4 regions of the Lysinibacillus sp. GbtcB16 genome follow, and region 1 is predicted to be linked to each of the others. Evidence: predicted binding sites of a transcription regulator. Region 1 holds the regulator's gene; each other region holds the start of a gene.
The links. Region 1 encodes LexA, which represses DNA repair genes until DNA is damaged. Its sites were predicted from a motif close to CGAACATATGTTCG; they were not measured.
Positions count from the first base shown of each region.

Region 1 (3,190 bases):
TTGCTGTATTTTTTGAGGATCACGACCAAAAACATGAAATGATGTTCATTAACCCAAAAGTAATGAGCCATTCTATTAATATGATCTATTTGCCTGAGGGGGAAGGGTGTCTGTCTGTTAATCGACCTGTTCACGGTTTTGTACCAAGATATGAACGAATTAAAGTAAAAGCCTATAATATTGATGGACAGGAATTTATGATGTCTTTAAAAGGCTATGAATCTATCGTTGTACAGCATGAAATCGATCATTTAAACGGCATTATGTTTTATGATCGAATTAATAAAGATAACCCTTTTGAACTACCCAAAAATGTTATTATCGAAAGCTTGTATTAAAAAAATTAGCGGGCTATATTATTTGCCTGCTAATCTTTCTTGATGCTCTTGGAATCGGCGATGTACGGTTGCCTTACTTACCTCAAAGCCTAGTCCTCTAAGCGTAATGGAAATTTCCTCAAAGGTAAAACCACGATTACGTAGCTTCACAATTTCATCAACAGGCAGTTCTTTCCGCTCCTGACCATGTGGATTGCCACGATTGGATAGATTATTTTCAGGGCGATAGCCATTTTCCACAGCACGACGCATACCTCTGCGAATTTTTGCATTATGGATTCTACGTTGATATTCTTCTACAATTGCTAAAATCTCTAGTAGCATCGTATCCATTTCGTTTAACTGGACTGGTCCTGCATCACGCATCGAATAAACATCTGTTGCTGATTTTTGTAATAGATGCAATACTGCCATTCTTGCATTTCCACGACCTAAACGAGTTTCATCTTGTACAAAAAGAGCTTTTATTTCCTTCTCTTTTATAAAATCAAGCATTTCCAGTAAGCCTTCGCGTTCAACATCATAACCGCTATGCTTATCTTTAAAAACACCCTTTACTTCATAGCCTTGCTCTTTAGCATAGCGCACTAATTCTTCTTGTTGGCGCTCTAATGAGGAGCTTTGCGTTTCTTTTTCAGTACTTACTCGGCAATAGACAACAGCCGTCATTTGATTATTTTTCATTGTTCGTTTCTCGCAATTTCAATAGTTTTGATGGGACTGGCTTGATCACTCAAAACTGGAATGACTAGAGATTTACCTGCCACGATTTTAATGTCTGCTAACTCATTTTCTGATTTGACAAGCTTAATCCAATCTTCTTTACTCATTTTACCACGGTATTGTTCTGCTAACGACCACAAGCTATCCCCATGTTCGATTTGAATTTCAGCGTAATTAACATCCCCCGGATCAGTGATGTAAAGGTAACTTGCGAAGAGTAAGCAAGCACCTAATAATATAGTGATATGTGTATTTTTCTTTAACCATGTCATCATTATAACCTCATTTCTAGAATGTTTGTTCGGAATGTATGTTCTCATAATAAAGCGAACAAACGTTTTTGTCAAACACTTTTCGAACCTATGTTTGCATACGTGTTCGCATTCTGTTATACTATCAAATAAGAAGATTGATATTAGAAAAAAGAGGTGAGCAATCATGAAAAAAGTATCGAAAAGACAAGAGGACATATTAGCGTTCATTAAAGACGAGGTACGAGCTAAAGGGTATCCGCCATCAGTCCGTGAAATCGGGGAAGCTGTTGGACTTGCTTCAAGTTCAACTGTTCATGGTCATTTGGCTCGATTAGAACAAAAGGGTTTTATTCGTCGAGATCCAACAAAGCCACGTGCTATTGAAATTCTTGAGCCTGAGGAATCTATCCAAAAGCAACATGTCATCCATGTACCACTTGTAGGGAAGGTGACAGCAGGTTCTCCTATTACAGCTATCGAAAATATTGAAGAGTATTTCCCACTGCCAGATACATATGGCACGAGTGAGGATCAGTTATTCATGCTAGAAATTATGGGTGAATCGATGATTGAAGCGGGAATTTTAGATGGTGACTTAGTGATCGTAAAGCAAAAGTCAACAGCCATTAACGGAGACATTGTTGTAGCCATGACAGCTGAGGATGAAGCTACTGTAAAACGCTTCTTTAAGGAAAAAAACCATTTCCGCTTACAGCCTGAAAATTCTTCAATGGAACCGATTATCGTCGATCAAGTATCAATTTTGGGACAAGTTGTTGGTCTTTATCGCCGTGTACATTAATTAAATGAGGGTTTGAGGATTGTGTTCCTTCACTGAGCATATATCCTCTTTTTTACGCAAAAAAAGAATCCACAAACTATTGGATTCTTTTTACAATGACCTCTCTATGCCTCTTTTTTAAATTTCAAACTTGCTTCAACAAACGCTGCAAATAACTTTTGTGCATGCTGATCTCCCGCTATAGCCAATTCCTCTGGGTGCCACTGCACAGCCAAACAGAATGGTAATTCCTCGTGCACCACTGCTTCAATAATGCCATCACTTGATTTCGCCGCTACTTTTAAATTCTCCGCTAGTACATTCACTGACTGATGATGAAAAGAATTGACGGCAATTTTCTCTTGTTCCAGAATAGTCGCTAATAAATTCTCCGCAATAATTTGTACATAATGCGTTGCTACTGACCTACCAGCTTGTTGCATATGTTTGATTAGCTTCGTACTATAATGGTCACTATCAATGTCCTGATATAACGTCCCACCTAATGCAACATTTAATATTTGGATACCCCGACAAATGCCGAAAATAGGCATTTTCCGTACAAATGCAGCCTCAATTAATGCTAATTCCACGGCATCTCTAGCTGGATGAATTTTACCTAGCTTTGGTGAAGGCTCCGCTCCAAATAGGAAAGGATGTACATCATAGCCTCCAGAGAGCAATAAGCCATCTGTAAGGGCTAAAATTTGAGCAGCATCTTCCTCCACACCTAACGGAATAATAAGGGGGATACCGCCCGCCTCAATAACACTTTTGCTGTAAGCAGCATTTAAATGAGCTGATAAATCATCTTCTACAAAAGCTGTAATTCCAATAATCGGCTTCACTTGATTCCCCTCCACAGAATTGAAGATTAAACACTTACCAATAACCTAAATACCAATTGATGAACGAATCTCCGTAGAAATAAACAATCGTAGCGGCTAATGCAATAGATGGACCAAAGGGAATAGGTGTTTGTCTTCCTTGTTTACGCTTTAATAAGACAACTATTCCGATTATCATACCAATGAAAGCGGCAAAAAATAAAGTCAACAGCGTATGAATAGTGCCGAGAACGAGACCAATTAAAA
Region 1 covers NZ_JAGXJV010000001.1:610,597-613,786, reverse strand. The annotation lists gene def (peptide deformylase) at 1-338, shown strand, start outside; gene KVT27_RS02985 (YneB family resolvase-like protein) at 357-1,022, opposite strand; gene yneA (cell division suppressor protein YneA) at 1,019-1,333, opposite strand; gene lexA (transcriptional repressor LexA) at 1,500-2,117, shown strand; gene KVT27_RS02970 (gamma-glutamyl-gamma-aminobutyrate hydrolase family protein) at 2,222-2,944, opposite strand; gene KVT27_RS02965 (prepilin peptidase) at 2,979-3,190, opposite strand, start outside.

Region 2 (3,190 bases), 520 kb from region 1:
TGTGAATGGAATTAGGTGAATAGGTTGGTAGAAAGATGCAAGGAAAACCATAATCAAAGGCCACGACGATTGGTAGCTTATGTTGATTACCAAAAAAGCGTTTAGCAGATTGCTTTGCTGCTTCATAGGTGGAGCCTAATGAAATACAAGATTTTCGCAGTACATGCATCGGCTTCCGAGTAACAATTAGCTCATTATGTTTGTCTATAACATGAGTAAAAACTTTAGTGTCATGCTGAACTGGTTGGAGCAAGTAAGTGTTAAAGGAAATTAAATAGCCATTTACAAATTTACTAGTCATATTGGAAGTGCCTCCCTTTTCTATTGATAACCGTAGTGTAGTACATAAAATGAATTTCAAAAAATATACAAAGTATTGAAACAAGGTTGATAAATGAATGAAATGCTTAGAGAATTTGCTTTAAATTTCACGAGTTTACTAGCTAATCCAAGTTATTTTCAAATCGTAAGCATTGCTTTTTAATTTCAATTTTCATATAATTTAGAAAAGGATCGGGGTGAGATCGTTGGATAAATATTATTCGTACACAGATTTTCTAAAAGCCGTTGGTCAGTCAAAAAAAGTTGATGAGGCAGAGAAATTATTAAACGAGATTTATTTAGATTTATTTTTAAATCGTATCCAGCGTATGCATCGACAAGAGCAGCTCATCGTTTTAATAGATAGAGCGCTCGATGAAAAAGATGAAAACGCATTTTATCAATACGCAACCGAACTCAATTCCTTGCAGCAATCAGAAGATGAATCATACTAATAATTCCGCTCTCCGCGACTATGGAGAGCGGGATTTTTTTTGGAGATGATAGAGTGGCTGTGCCATTCACCTAATTTTTAAAAAGTATTGCTCTAAAAATGAGAAAAGAGAAGGAATGACTACCATTCTACAATGGACATCTCGTTACTAGATAAGGCTTGAAAACCTGACGAAACGGCTATTATGAGAGTAGAAGGTTGATTATCCATCTTCCATTTTAGGGATAGAAAAAAATTTTACAAACATTCGTTCGTTAAATGTTCGAAATTTTAATATTGCTATGCTAAAATATATGTACAAATTGGAAAGAAAGGACGGGGACAGGTGTGCAAACTTTTGATTTACAAGCGCCATATCAGCCTAATGGAGATCAGCCACAGGCAATTGCGGAATTAGTGGAGGGTGTGAAGGCAGGCAAGCGTCATCAAACATTACTTGGTGCAACAGGAACTGGGAAAACATTTACGATTTCAAATGTAATCCAGCAGGTTAAAAAACCGACACTTATTATGGCACACAATAAAACGTTGGCGGGCCAATTATATAGTGAGTTCAAAGAGTTCTTTCCAAATAACGCTGTAGAATACTTTGTTAGTTACTATGATTATTACCAGCCAGAAGCCTATGTACCGCAGACAGATACTTATATAGAAAAGGATTCTAGCATTAACGATGAAATTGATAAGCTGCGCCACTCTGCAACTTCTGCATTATTTGAGCGTGATGATGTCATTATTATTGCATCTGTATCCTGTATTTACGGTCTTGGTTCTCCTGAAGAATATCGTGAAATGGTTGTATCGATCCGCACAGGTATGGAAATTGAACGTAATCAGCTACTGCGCAAACTTGTAGATGTTCAATATGAGCGCAATGATGTTAGTTTTACACGCGGGACGTTTCGGGTACGAGGAGATGTAGTAGAGATTTTCCCAGCCTCACGTGATGAGCATTGTATTCGTGTCGAGTTTTTTGGGGACGAAATTGATCGCATTCGTGAGGTAGATGCTTTAACTGGAGAAATACTATCAGATCGAGAGCATGTCGCTATTTTCCCAGCATCCCACTTCGTTACACGAGAAGAAAAAATGCGAAAAGCGATAGAAAACATTGAAAAAGAATTAGAGGATCGTCTAGCTTTACTGCGTGCCGAGGATAAATTATTAGAGGCTCAGCGTCTAGAGCAACGGACACGTTATGATTTAGAAATGATGCGGGAAATGGGCTTTTGTTCAGGGATTGAGAACTATTCGCGTCACTTAACTTTACGTGAAGCAGGTGCGACTCCATATACGTTGCTTGATTATTTCCCTGAGGACTTTTTGCTTGTCGTAGATGAAAGTCACGTAACTCTTCCGCAGGTACGAGGGATGTACAACGGTGACCAAGCACGTAAAGGGGTACTTGTTGAGCATGGTTTCCGCCTGCCATCTGCGCTAGATAACCGTCCATTACGTTTTGAAGAATACGAAAATCGAGTACATCAAGCTATTTATGTATCTGCAACACCTGGACCCTATGAGTTGGAGCATACTCCTGAAATGATCCAGCAAATTATTCGACCTACTGGTTTACTGGATCCATTAATTGATGTCCGCCCAATTGAAGGGCAAATAGATAACTTGATCGATGAAATTCAAGATCGTATTGCACGTGATGAAAGAGTGTTAGTAACAACACTAACAAAGAAAATGTCAGAGGACTTAACGGCTTATTTGAAGGAAATGGGCTTAAAGGTTGAGTATTTGCATTCTGAGATTAAAACATTAGAGCGTATTGAGATTATCCGTGAGCTACGGAAGGGCACTTATGATGTACTAATTGGAATTAACTTATTGCGAGAAGGACTTGATATTCCTGAAGTATCACTTGTAGCCATATTAGACGCTGATAAAGAAGGATTTTTACGTTCAGAACGTTCACTCATTCAAACGATTGGCCGAGCTGCGCGTAATGCGAACGGTCATGTCATTATGTATGCAGATCATGTAACCGACTCGATGAAAAAGGCGCTCGATGAAACAAAACGTCGTCGTGAATTGCAAATGGCATATAACGAAGAGCATGGTATTACGCCTCAAACTATTAGTAAAAAAATACCAGAAGTAATTCGTGCTACACAAGTGGCAGAAGAAGAAGAATCCTATGTAACAAAGGCGACGAAGGGCAAAAAGCTGACAAAGGCAGAAAGAGACCAGCTCTTAGCTTCTCTAGAAATAGAAATGAAGGAAGCAGCAAAAGCGCTTGATTTCGAACGTGCAGCTGAGCTTCGAGATACAATATTTGAATTGAAGGTAGAAGGGTGAATGACTTGTGAAAAATACTGAAATTGTCGTGCAAGGTGCACGTGCTCATAATTTAAAAAATATTAATGTCACAATTCCACGTGATCAATTAGTCGTTTTAACAGGATT
Region 2 covers NZ_JAGXJV010000001.1:94,591-97,780, forward strand. The annotation lists gene KVT27_RS00545 (competence protein ComK) at 1-301, opposite strand, end outside; gene KVT27_RS00550 (IDEAL domain-containing protein) at 528-776, shown strand; gene uvrB (excinuclease ABC subunit UvrB) at 1,103-3,082, shown strand; gene uvrA (excinuclease ABC subunit UvrA) at 3,090-3,190, shown strand, end outside.
Region 2: the regulator LexA is predicted to act here: its motif matches at 1,016-1,029, upstream of uvrB (excinuclease ABC subunit UvrB).

Region 3 (3,190 bases), 1.2 Mb from region 1:
CGATCGCGACCTTGTTTTGCAGAACCACCCGCTGAATCACCTTCGACTAAATATAATTCATTTTTCGCCGCATTACGTGACTGTGCAGGTGTTAATTTACCTGACAGAATCGTACTACCCTTTTTGTTTTTCTTACCATTTCGCGCATCCTCACGAGCTTTACGAGCCGCTTCACGTACTTGCTGCGCACGAATTGCTTTACGCACAAGAGAAGCAGACAATTCAGCATTTTCCTCTAGCACATATAAAATTTGCTCAGACACCACACTATCTACTGCTGAACGAGCCTCACTTGTACCAAGCTTGCCCTTTGTTTGTCCTTCAAATTGTAATAAGTGTTCTGGAATACGGACAGATACGATAGCAGCTAAGCCCTCTCGAATATCCGTTCCTTCTAAGTTTTTATCCTTATCCTTTAATAAGCCAATTTTTCTTGCGTATTCATTAAAGACACGCGTCAGAGCTGCTTTTGCACCTGTTTCATGGGTACCGCCATCTCGTGTTCGTACATTATTAACAAACGACAAAATCGTTTCAGAATAACCGTCGTTATATTGGAAAGCAAACTCTACTTCAATATCATCTTGAATACCTTCCACATACTTCACAGGATGAAGAACATCTTTCTCTTCATTCAAATACGCAACGAAAGCTTCAATGCCGTTCTCATAAAAGAACACATCATTTTTGCCTTCCTCGCGCTCATCAATTAATTCAATTTTTAAGCCCTTTAATAAAAAAGCTGACTCCCTTAAACGTTCTGCTAACGTATCATAATTATATTTTGTAACAGAGAAAATCGTTTCATCAGGTAGGAAATGAACAAGCGTACCTGTCTGCTTCGTTTGACCAATTTCTTCAAGTGTTGTCACTGGATGTCCACCATGCTCGAAGCGCTGGCGATATTTTTTGCCATCACGATGGATGGTTACTTCTAAAAATGTTGATAGCGCATTCACGACAGAAGAACCTACACCGTGCAAGCCGCCACTCGTTTTATATCCGCCTTGTCCAAACTTACCACCTGCATGAAGGACGGTAAAAATAATTTCAGGAGTAGGTTTACCCATCTTATGCATACCAGTTGGCATTCCACGGCCAAAGTCGCGTACGCTAATACTCTGGTCTTTGTGAATCTTGACAATAATATGAGATCCAAAGCCAGCCAATGCTTCATCCACCGCATTATCAACGATTTCATACACAAGGTGATGAAGTCCACGGCCATCTGTGGAACCGATATACATGCCTGGTCGTTTGCGCACCGCTTCTAATCCTTCTAATACTTGTATAGCGTCATCATTATAGACGCTAGGTGACTGTTTATTCGTCAAAAAAATTCCCCTCCAAAAAACAAACACTTGTTCTATTTATGTTCTCATCCTAATAATAATAGCATTTCCTGTCAATAGTTAGCGACAGGTCCAATTAAATTTTTAAAAATTGCTCACAGTTTTAATATACATTTTAATAGTAAACATCTTCAACAGTTGCTTAAAATTGGAATTTAAGCAAGACAGACTACCACTAGTATCCGTAAACACCTGACGCATCGTAGCTTATTTAGTTGCAATATAATTGATGTTCTAATACGTCATTGTCATGTAAATGAATAAAGTTAGACTTCTATTCTACCAAAGGAATGAACGAATGACAAAATTGCCATTTTGCCTATATTTTAATAAAGAATTTTTTCGTTCCTTCATCAATCATGTCTAAAAGCCTATCTCCAGCTTACTTTAGTTTCTTTTGTATTGAATTCAAGACTCCTTACGAAATCTCCTTCATAACATTGTAGATTAGCAAGAAAAAGTGTAAAATACTTGTTACAAACTATTAGTACCAAGTGATGGACTATGAATGAAAGGAGTCCAACTATGATCAATGGACTTATTATTTTATGTGCTTATCTAATCGGCTCTATACCTTCAGGGCTATGGATAGGTAAAATTTTTTATAATACCGATATACGAGAACATGGAAGCGGTAATCTAGGAGCAACTAATACGTTCCGAACGTTAGGAAAAAAAGCTGGTATTGTTGTGACTGTGATGGATGTTCTAAAAGGGACTGCCGCTGTCTTACTAGCTGCACTTCCAATATTCTCAGACAGCTCTATCCATTCCTTAATCCTAGGTCTTGTTGCCGTGATTGGTCATATGTTTCCGATCTTCGCCAATTTCCGTGGTGGAAAAGCAGTTGCCACATCAGCAGGTGTTTTATTAGGCTATTCATGGCCTTTGTTTGTCTTGCTTCTAATTGCCTTTCTTGTGACATTGAAAATCACAAAAATCGTCAGCTTAACATCTATGATAGCCGCTTTAGTAGCACTTATCTATTCAATCGTTTATTATTTTGTTACAGGTGACTTTGCATTAAGCATCTTGGTAGCCTTTTTATTTACCTTTATTATTTATCGTCATCGTGCCAATATTGCACGTATTAAAAATGGCACCGAGCCAAAGGTAAAGTGGCTGTAAGAAGAGAGGAGCATTCGCTATGAAAATTGCACTGACAGATGAAGCCCTAAAATGGTTCAAACATGAGATGGAAGTAGAACCAGGCGATACGATTCGCTTTTACGCACGCTATGGTGGTTCAAGTCCTTTTCACGAAGGCTTTTCACTAGGCATGACGCGAGAAGAACCCATTGCCATTGGAGCAGAAGCAGTCATTGATGGCGTAACCTATTACATCGATGAAAAAGATTTATGGTTCTTTAACGATCACAATCTACATGTAGACGTGGATGCTAGTTTAGATGAATTACAATACGAGTATCGTACATAAAGCAGTATTTTCCTTTCAGTATCTGAAAGGAAATACTGTTTTTTTATTTGAAAAATAGTAGCTAGAATTTCATTCCTTTTTTCGTTTATCTCCGCACAAAGTTGTCCATTCTATAAATAATGAACATCCATTTGAGGAGGAAAACGCATGTCCATATCAAACAAGATCAATCCCTCCCCATCCCTTACAACGGACGATTTACTAAATACTTCCCTTGCCAAAAATATAAAGGTCATTCAAAACACTCTCGGTCATAGCAATGACATTATTATTCGAGAAATAACGATTGGTGAAGATGAACTCCATCGGCTCGCCATTATTTCGATTGACGGCTTATCTGATAAAACGATGATTTCGGATTCTGTCATTGATAAATTAATGGCGAATATTGAGGAAGAAC
Region 3 covers NZ_JAGXJV010000001.1:1,842,758-1,845,947, forward strand. The annotation lists gene parE (DNA topoisomerase IV subunit B) at 1-1,334, opposite strand, end outside; gene plsY (glycerol-3-phosphate 1-O-acyltransferase PlsY) at 1,878-2,480, shown strand; gene KVT27_RS09235 (HesB/YadR/YfhF family protein) at 2,500-2,790, shown strand; gene KVT27_RS09240 (spore germination protein) at 2,938-3,190, shown strand, end outside.
Region 3: the regulator LexA is predicted to act here: its motif matches at 1,355-1,368, upstream of parE (DNA topoisomerase IV subunit B).

Region 4 (3,190 bases), on a different contig from region 1:
TGTGGTGGCCGATGCCAATGCAGCCACAGGCCGAGCAGTATATGATGCCGCAGCAGCCGATGTCCTTTGAGATGCCAGAAAATAAAGTGGGCGGGATGGAAGACTTCTTGGAGTCCACATCACCATTTTTCCACACGCCTAATCAACAAATGCAGCCACAATTTAATATGATGCCTGAAATGAACATGGGTAAATCATGTGGCTGTGATGCACAACCATGTGGCTGTCAATCACAACCGATGCCGATGCCAATGCCTGCATGGCAAATGGATCCATGTCATTGTCCACCACCACCATGTCCAACGCATTGTCCACCGCCGTGCCCGTCATCAGTAGGACCTTGGATGTCACCGCATTATTTCCCAGGCGGGATGACGCCTTATCGATGGTGAAAAAGCGTATATTGTCGAAGAGGTAAAATCAAATATTTGGAAATATAGATATCGATCGAATACTTATTTTGTCAAACGAGCAAAACAACTAGAGATTGCAGAGAAGGTAAGAACAATTCATCGCCAGCTAGGTCGAATTGAACCTAACCTTATCCTACCATTAGTCCGGAGTGATGATGAGCAGCTCATAGTGCAAGAATGGCAAGAAGGAAGCCATGGTGCCAATTTTACTCATAAAAAGGATCGGAAGGAATCTCTTCAACTACTAATAGCCTTACATGACACATATAAAAAAATCGCTTGGCAACGCTTGCCTGGCTTGCATACCTATTCACAACTTTTAAAATGGCAAATGCGTCATATGCGTTTTAAAAGCAGAAGAAATGAGTTTCGGGCTTTCTTAACGAAAGAAGAAATCGATCAAATTTTGCATTATAGTGATAAATCGCTGCAGTTAATTGCCTTGGAGGATGTAGCTGAAAAAGAAATTACACTATTGCACGGGGATGTTGTACATCATAATTTTTTATGGTGCACGGACGGACAATTGCGTTTAATTGATTTTGATTTGGCGCATCTTGGAGAAGCTGATGACGAATATATTTTATGGTTGCATCGAGTACTACCTGCAGTCGATTATGATTTAGCTAAAGTCTTTGCGGAGTTACCAGAGCTGAAACGACTTGATAAAAGAAAGCTTCATCGTTTAAAATACCCGAATGAACTGTTGCGAGAATGGCTTTTTGCTGTGGATTTGCCACTTGATCAGCAACTAGTATTTTTAGATTATTTAGTACCATTTACTAAACGAGCCCTCACCTATTGGCCAAAACTGTGGTACGATATTGATAGATTTGTGAAGAAATGACCGTCATTTGGCGGTCATTTTTGTCTTGAACAGCGTTTTGGATACTACTTTCTGTCGAGCATTCGTTCGCTATATGCTATAATCGAAGACGATGATTGTGAGGGAATATAGATGTATGATTATTTAAAAGGACTAATTACTCGTATTACACCAGAATATATTGTGCTAGAACAACAGGGGATTGGCTGGCAATTGAATACACCCAATCCGTTTGCATTTCGAACATCAGCACTAGAACAACAAATTTTTGTTCATTTACATGTACGAGAGGACGCACAAATGCTTTACGGTTTCCCGAATCTAGATCAACGTGAGCTGTTTCGTAAGTTAATTTTAGTATCTGGAATAGGTCCAAAGGGGGCACTAGCTATTTTAGCGACTGGCAACCCACAGCAGGTTATTAGTGCGATTGAACGGGAAGACGAAACGTTTTTAGTGAAGTTCCCTGGAGTAGGTAAAAAAACCGCACGTCAGATGATATTAGATTTAAAAGGCAAGCTAGGCTCTTTATTAGAGACAATTGAACTGCCGAGTACAGAAGATGAACTGCCATTGTTTGGCGTTAATGCTTATAAACACGAATTAGAAGAAGCGATACTTGCTTTAATGGCACTTGGTTATTCTGAAAAGGAGCTCGAAAAAATTCGCCCACAGCTTGAGGATAACGACAAGCTTGAAACGACAGATGCCTTTATGAAACAAGCGTTACAACTATTATTAAAATTAAAATAAGAAAAGGAGGGAAAAGGCATGTCTGAACGTATGATGGCTAGTGAGGCCAGTGGCTATGATGAACAGTTTGAATTATCTTTACGCCCACAAAGGTTAGCCCAATACATAGGGCAACATAAAGTAAAGGAAAATTTACAAATTTTCATTGAGGCAGCAAAACTTCGGCAGGAAAGTTTAGACCATGTGTTGTTATATGGACCACCAGGGCTTGGTAAAACAACATTGGCTGCTGTTATAGCAAATGAGATGAGTGTCAATGTTCGCATGACAAGTGGTCCAGCAATTGAACGTCCAGGAGATTTAGCTGCGATTTTAAGCTCACTAGAGCCTGGTGATGTTTTATTTATTGATGAGATTCATCGACTACCTCGTGCCATTGAAGAAGTGTTATATCCAGCAATGGAGGACTTCTGTTTAGATATTGTGGTGGGAAAAGGTCCTGAAGCACGTTCTGTACGACTTGACTTACCTCCCTTTACCCTTGTAGGTGCTACAACAAGAGCTGGTGCCTTATCAGCCCCTCTGAGAGATCGCTTTGGTGTATTATTACGCTTAGAGTACTATGATGATATTTCTCTTGCTGAAATTGTTGCTCGCAGTGCCCATTTATTTGAGGTAGAAATTGAGCAAATAGCAGCAATGGAGATGGCGAGACGTTCTCGTGGTACACCTCGAATTGCCAATCGCCTATTGAAACGAGTACGAGATTATGCACAAGTGCTTGGAGATGGTATGATAACGGAGGGTCTTGCAAAGCAAGCTTTAGAGCTGTTACAAGTGGATCCAAGAGGGCTTGATCATATTGACCATAAACTTGTCACGAACATGATTGAGCGCTTTCGAGGAGGTCCTGTGGGCTTAGATACGCTTGCGGCATCAATTGGTGAGGAACGGGTGACGATAGAAGATGTCTATGAACCCTATCTCATGCAAATTGGGCTTATTCAACGCACTCCACGAGGAAGAGTGGCGACACATTTAGCCTACGAACATTTTGGATATGAGTATCCCCAACAAACATAAAGAAGGAAGTTTTTTTCATGCGTGTAGAAGATTTTGATTTTGAATTACCAGAGGAGCTTATTGCCCAAACACCATTAGTAGACCGTACAGCTAGTCGATTAATGGTTGTGACACCTGGCTCAAATGAAGTAGAGCATCACCATTTTGCACATGTCTTAGATGAGCTACGTGCGGG
Region 4 covers NZ_JAGXJV010000002.1:335,398-338,587, forward strand. The annotation lists gene KVT27_RS13525 (LysM peptidoglycan-binding domain-containing protein) at 1-392, shown strand, start outside; gene KVT27_RS13530 (phosphotransferase) at 427-1,260, shown strand; gene ruvA (Holliday junction branch migration protein RuvA) at 1,372-1,992, shown strand; gene ruvB (Holliday junction branch migration DNA helicase RuvB) at 2,011-3,015, shown strand; gene queA (tRNA preQ1(34) S-adenosylmethionine ribosyltransferase-isomerase QueA) at 3,033-3,190, shown strand, end outside.
Region 4: the regulator LexA is predicted to act here: its motif matches at 1,316-1,329, upstream of ruvA (Holliday junction branch migration protein RuvA).